DNA from 2 places in the Mesorhizobium sp. M0244 genome. Region 2 is predicted to be linked to the other one. Evidence: riboswitches for the same ligand, from Rfam matches in the RefSeq annotation. Region 2 holds a riboswitch; the other holds the start of a gene.
The links. Region 2 has a riboswitch for S-adenosylmethionine ahead of metX (homoserine O-acetyltransferase MetX). Riboswitches for the same ligand answer to the same signal wherever they lie in the genome.
Positions count from the first base shown of each region.

Region 1: it holds a riboswitch for S-adenosylmethionine, as region 2 does, so the genes downstream of both, NKJ08_RS25975 (O-succinylhomoserine sulfhydrylase) here and metX (homoserine O-acetyltransferase MetX) in region 2, are expected to answer to the same signal.

Region 1 covers NZ_JAMYSE010000055.1:14,186-17,592, reverse strand. Annotated here, with positions in the region: gene NKJ08_RS25980 (2'-deoxycytidine 5'-triphosphate deaminase) at 1-816, opposite strand, end outside; SAM riboswitch at 962-1,039, shown strand; gene NKJ08_RS25975 (O-succinylhomoserine sulfhydrylase) at 1,095-2,282, shown strand; gene NKJ08_RS25970 (ceramide glucosyltransferase) at 2,318-3,407, opposite strand, start outside.
Region 2 covers NZ_JAMYSE010000127.1:5,120-8,526, forward strand. Annotated here, with positions in the region: gene NKJ08_RS35640 (prephenate/arogenate dehydrogenase family protein) at 1-445, opposite strand, end outside; gene hisC (histidinol-phosphate transaminase) at 450-1,559, opposite strand; SAM riboswitch at 1,698-1,775, shown strand; gene metX (homoserine O-acetyltransferase MetX) at 1,869-3,038, shown strand; gene metW (methionine biosynthesis protein MetW) at 3,097-3,407, shown strand, end outside.

The DNA of each region.
Region 1 (3,407 bases), on a different contig from region 2:
CATTTCGGCGGCGTAGAGCGGCGGCACATGCACCGCCTCGCGCGACACCAGGATGTAGAATTCATCCGGGTCGAGCACCAGCTCGCCGGCGCCGCTCTTATAGAGCGGCTCCCAGAAATCGACGACATCCTGCGCGGCGCGCTTGTCGACATCGACGAGGCCAGTGTGGTGCTTGCCGCGATAGCCGACCAGCCCGTCCTTGTCGCCGTCGAGGTCGATCGACAGCGCGATGCCGCCGCCTGAGATGTTGGGCGGCTCGGTGGCGACCAGCATCTCGGCGCGATGCAAGTCGTGCAACTCGCTTTCAGACAAAAGCGCATTGCCGGTGCGGAACCTGATCTGCGACAGCCGCGAGCCGGTGCGCACGACGATCGGGAAGGTGCGCGGGCTGACCTCCAGATAGAGCGGACCTTCGTAGCCGGCGGTGATCTTGTCGAACTCGTGGCCACGGTCGGTCATTACCCGGGTGAAGATGTCGAGCCGTCCGGTCGAGCTCTTCGGGTTAGCCGAAGCCGAAATATGCGGGGGCAGCGCCAGGCTTTCGAGCAGCGGCACGATGTAGACGCAGCCGGTTTCCAGCACGGCACCTTCGGCGAGGTTGATCTCGTGCAACTTCAGCCGGTCGAGCTTGTCGACAACCCTGTGGTCCGGGCCGGGCAAGAAGGAAGCACGCACCCGCCAGGCCTTGTCGCCGAGCCTCAGGTCAAGGCTGGCCGGCTGGATCTGATCGGCATCGAGCGCGCGCGGCGACTTCAGCGCGCCCGACTGGAACAGCGCGGAAATATTCTGATCGGGAAGAATGCCTGTCTGCCGCAAGGGTCTGGCTCCGCTCGAACGCCGGGCGAGGTCTTGTTCTGTCGCAGGTCCTTGCCACAAACCGTGGGATGCCTTCGGCACCTGCTTGGTACAACCCTCTTAATCATACCGGCAATTGACGCAAGCGCGGTGCGGGTCTAAAGGGTCGTTATCCCGTGGTGATTTGGCCGGTCGGCTTGCAGCCACGTTAAACAAGTCGCTAAAGGACCGTCTGGCCGCAAGGCCGTATGGACCGGTTGCGACTTTCGCGACCGGTTTTTTGTTGTTTGGATAGGGTAATGATCAAGAAGCGCGACTGGAAGCCTCAGACCGCACTCGTGCATGCCGGGACGCTGCGTTCCGGCTTCGGCGAGACCTCCGAGGCGATGTATCTCACCCAAGGCTATGTCTACGAGACGGCGCAAGCGGCGGAAGCCCGCTTCAAGGGCGAGGAGCCGGGCTTCATCTATTCGCGCTATGCCAATCCGACGGTCGACATGTTCGAAAAGCGCATGTGCGCGCTGGAAGGCGCCGAGGACGCGCGCGCCACGGCGTCCGGCATGGCGGCGGTGACGGCAGCACTGCTGTGCAGCGCCAAAGCGGGCGACCATATCGTGGCGGCGCGCGCACTGTTCGGCTCCTGCCGCTGGGTGGTCGAGACGCTGGCGCCGAAATACGGCATCGAGGCAACGCTGGTCGACGGCACCGACATCGCCAATTGGGAAAAAGCGGTCAAGCCCAACACCAAACTGTTCTTCCTGGAAAGCCCGACCAATCCGACGCTGGAGGTGGTCGACATCGCCGCCGTCGCGGCGCTTGCCAACTCGATCGGCGCCAGGCTGATCGTCGACAATGTCTTCGCGACGCCCTTGCAGCAAAAACCCTTGCAGCTCGGCGCCCACATCGTCGTCTATTCGGCCACGAAGCATATTGACGGCCAAGGGCGCTGCCTTGGCGGCGTTATCTTGTCGGACAAGAAATGGATCGACGAGAATCTGCATGACTATTTCCGCCACACCGGGCCCAGCCTCTCGCCCTTCAATGCCTGGACCCTGCTGAAAGGCCTGGAGACGCTGCCGCTGCGTGTGCGACAGCAGACGGAAAGTGCCGGCCGGATCGCGGACTTTCTCGCCGAGCGCCCGGAAATCGCCCGCGTCATCTATCCCGGCCGCGCCGACCACCCGCAAGCGGCCGTGGTCAAGAAGCAGATGTCGGGCGGCTCGACGCTGATCTGCCTCGATGTGAAGGGCGGCAAGCCGGCGGCCTTTGCCTTCCAGAACGCGCTCGACATCGTGCTGATTTCCAACAATCTCGGCGACGCCAAGAGCCTGATCACCCATCCCGCGACGACCACGCACAAGAACTTGACCGATGAGGCCCGCGCCGAGCTCGGCATCGGACCGGGCACGCTCAGGCTTTCCGTCGGCCTGGAAGATACCGACGATCTGCTCGAAGATATCGAACAAGCGCTGAGAGCTGCCGGATAAGGGGCTGACCGAACAGAGGTGAGCGGGACGTGCCCTCAGGCGCCGGACGGGGTCTCTTCCAGTTCCGCGACGGCCTTGGTTTGGATGGTCATCACGTTGCCGCGCCAGTCGACGGCGCTGCTCAGCCAGCCGCGCGCCCAAATGGCGGGAAGCATCACGTCCCGCGCCATCATCGCCGGGATGGTGCGCAGCGACAGGTGCCATCCCTTGGCTGAGGCCAGGGCGCATTCCGGCAGGTAGGCCGCGACCAGCACGGCAATGGCGGTGGCCGGTAGGCTGACGCCGGCATCCGCCGCCGCGATCAGCGCAAGCACCAGCGGCGGCGCCGCGCCGATCAGGATCTCGGGGGCGAAGAACAGCGCAAAGGTGACGCGGCGCAGGCGTGCCCAGCGGGCCTGCCGGGACCAGATCTCGCCCAACGTGCGCCGGGCGAGCGGCTGTTCGAAGGGCGAGGCGACAAGGTTGACGCGCAATCCGAGCCGGTTCACCAGCTTGGTCGCGGCGGCGTCCTCGGCGATCTCGGCGGCCAGCGCGCGGATGCCGCCATTGGCGTCGAGCATCGGCTTGTTCCACAACATGCTCTTGCCCTGGGCAAAGCCGAGACCGAGCGCCTCGCCGGCATATTGCCAGCGCGCCTGCAGCGGGTTGAGAAAGGCGCATTCGACCTCCCCCCAAAACCCGTCCGGTCGCGAGCCGATCGGCGTCGAGCAGACAAGGCCGGTATCGGGCCGCCATGCCGCCATCAGCTGCTGGACATAATCGCTCGGCATAAGCACGTTGGAATCGGCAAGGATGACCCAGCGATAATGCGCTGCTTCCCAACCCTTCACGCAATTGTTGAGTTTCGGATTGCCGCTGATGCGGTCGTCGCCGACAAGCAGCCGGGCGCGTATAGCTGGAAAACGCGCCATTGCGGCGGTGATCGGCTTGACCACCGGGTCGTCGGCATGGGCGACGCAGAAGATGAGTTCGTAGCGCGGCCAGTCGAGTGAGAAGGCGCGCTCCAGCGTCTCATCGGCAAACGGCTCGACGCCGCGCGCCGGGACGACGATCGATACCGGCGGCGCGTTGGCGGCGGGCGGTGCGATCCTGGCTGGTCGCTTCAGCTTCAGCGAAGCTAACAGG
Region 2 (3,407 bases):
AGATGCACCAGCGGTTCTCGAACAGTTCGGCAAAACCGGCATCCGGTCCCGATTTTTCGGTGCCGGCCAGCGGATGGCCGGGAATGAAGTGAACGCCCGCCGGCACATGCGGCTGCATCTGCGCGATCACCGACGCCTTGGTCGAGCCGACATCGGTGAGGATGGCGCCCTTTTTCAGCGCCGGTGCGATCTCCGCGGCGACCGTGCCCGAAGAGCCGACCGGCACCGAAACGATGACCAGATCGGCGTCGCGAACCGCTTCTTCCGCATCCGTCGTGTAGGTGTCGCCAAGGCCAAGTTGGCTGGCCCGCGCCAGCGTCGCTTCGCTGCGCGTCGAAATGGCGACTTGGCCGGCGAGTCCTTCGCGGCGGATGACCCGCGCCAGCGACGAACCGATCAGGCCGATGCCGACCAGCGCGATCTTTTCGAACATCGGTGATGTCATGGTTCTAGCTTTTCAGAAATGTCGCGAGTGCGGCGACAACGCCGCGATTGGCCTCTTCGGTGCCGATGCTCATGCGCAGCGCGTTCGGAAATCCGTAGCCGGAAACCCGCCGCAATATGTAGCCGCGCTGGCTGAGATAGTCGTCGGCGGCCGCCGCCGAATGCTTTTCGTCCTCGGGAAAGTGGATGAGGATGAAATTGCCGACGCTCGGCGTCACCCGCAGCCCGAGCCCGGTCAATTGCTCGCTCAGCCAGGCCAGCCAGGTCTCGTTATGGGCGACGCTGCGCTCGATATGGACGCGGTCGCGGATCGCGGCGATGCCGGCCTCGATCGCCGTCGCATTGACGTTGAAGGGGCCGCGCACGCGGTTGATCGCATCGACGATGTGCATTGGCGCATACATCCAGCCGATCCGCGCCCCGCCAAGGCCCAATTTCGAGAAGGTCCGCGTCATGACGACATTATCGGTGCCGCCCACCAGTTCGACACCGGCTTCATAGTCGTTGCGCCGGACATATTCGGCATAGGCGGCATCCAGCACCAGAAGCACGTTTCGCGGCAGGCCGGCATGCAGGCGGCGCACTTCCTGGAACGGCACGTAAGTGCCGGTTGGATTGTTGGGATTGGCAAGGAAGATGATCCTGGTACGCGGCGTCACCGCGGCCAGTATTGCATCGATATCGGCGCGTTCATCGGTCTCCTTGACCGTCACCGGGACAGCACCGGCCGACTGTATGTAGATCTTGTAGACCATGAAGCCGTGTTCGGTGATGATCGCCTCGTCGCCGGGAGCGAGGTAGGTCTGCGCAAGCAGGCCCAGGATCTCGTCGGAACCGTTGGAGCAGATGATGTTCGCCGGATTGAGCCCATGCACCTCAGCGATCGCTTCCCTCAGGCGCCTGGCGCTGCCGTCGGGATAGACCGCGAGCTTGTCGGCAACCGCGCGCGCGGCCTCTATTGCTTTCGGCGAAGGACCGAGCGGGTTCTCGTTCGACGACAGTTTGTGGACCTTGGCGACACCGGCGGGCGCCGTGCTCTTGCCGGGCACATAGGCTTCGATGTCCATGATGCCGGCGCGGGGCGTTGGACGTGTCTGGTCCGGTGTCTGGCTCATATTATGAAATCCGTCGAGGGTGCCTCCATCCGAAGGCCGCAGCGGAAATACAAGCCATGGCCCGGAATGTCGAGGGGCGGCAATTCAGGATGAAGAACTTGCCGTTGACGAAGCCACGCGCGAGTCATAGAAGAGCAGCGACAGTTCCGTGGTGATTTGGCCGGTCGGCTTGCAGCCACGTTAAACAACTTGCTAAAGGGCCGTTTGCATCTTGTAACCGGCTTTGCGAAGGCATGGCCGGTTTTTTGTTGCCCTGACTGGTTGTTGCCCCAGACCGGCGGACAACTGAAGGCGGGGCAAGGAGATGTGATGGTCGCTCTGCGCGCTCGAAAAACCAACAACGAGGCCGACCAGCCGTCGAGCCCGGTGTTGCGTTTCGGCGCCGACAAGCCGCTCAAGCTCGACGCCGGCACGCTGCTGTCGCCGTTCCAGATCGCCTACCAGACCTATGGCACGCTCAACGATGCGCGCTCCAATGCCATCCTCGTCTGCCATGCGCTGACCGGCGACCAGCATGTCGCCAACACCAATCCGGTGACCGGCAAGCCGGGCTGGTGGGAGGTGCTGATCGGCCCCGGCAAGATCATCGACACCGACCGCTTCTTCGTCATCTCGTCCAACGTCATCGGCGGCTGCCTCGGTTCCACCGGCCCCGCCTCGACCGATCCCGCCACCGGCAAGCCTTACGGGCTCGACCTGCCGATCATCACCATCCGTGACATGGTGCGCGCGCAGCTGATGCTGGTCGAGCATTTCGGCATCGAAAAGCTGTTCAGCGTGCTAGGCGGCTCGATGGGCGGCATGCAGGTGCTGCAATGGGCCTCCAGCTATCCCGAGCGCGTCTTCTCGGCGCTGCCGATCGCCACCGGCGCCCGCCATTCCTCGCAGAACATCGCTTTCCACGAGGTCGGCAGGCAGGCGGTGATGGCCGATCCGGACTGGCATGGCGGCAAATATTTCGAGCATGGCAAGCGGCCGGAAAAGGGGCTGGCGGTGGCGCGCATGGCCGCCCACATCACCTATCTGTCGGAAGCAGCGCTGCACCGCAAGTTCGGCCGTAACCTGCAGGACCGCGAAGCTTTGACCTTCGGTTTCGATGCCGACTTCCAGATCGAGAGCTATCTGCGCCATCAGGGCATGACCTTCGTCGATCGCTTCGATGCCAATTCCTATCTCTACATGACCCGGGCGATGGACTATTTCGATCTCGCCGCCGACCATGGCGGCCGGCTGGCCGATGCCTTCGCCGGCACCAAGACGCGCTTCTGCCTGGTCTCCTTCACCAGCGACTGGCTGTTCCCGACCGAGGAGAGCCGCTCGGTCGTCCACGCGCTGAACGCGGCCGGCGCTTCGGTATCGTTCGTCGAGATCGAGACCGACCGCGGCCACGATGCCTTCCTGCTCGACGAGCCGGAACTGTTCGCCGCCATCAAAGGCTTCATCGCCTCGGCCGCGCGGGCGAGAGGGCTCGGCGCATGACCCCGAAAAGTTGCAGACTTTTCGGATCAGGATCATGCGCCAAGCAGAAGGCGAAGCCATGAGCGTCAACCGCGCCCAGCGCGTCGACCTCGAAGTCGTCGCCGCGCTCATCCCGCCGCAGTCGCGGGTGCTGGACGTCGGTTCCGGCGACGGCCTGCTGCTCGAATTGCTGCAGGAGACCAAGAAGGTCGATGGCCGCGGGCTGGAGCTGTCGCAGCGCGGCGTCAACGAATGCGTGGCGCGCGGCCTGTCGGTCGTCCAGGGGGATGCCGACAAGGACCTCGAATTCTACCCCGACAAGGGTTTCGACTTCGTCGTTTTGTCGCAGACCTTGCAGGCGACCCGCAATCCGAAGCTGGTGCTCGACGA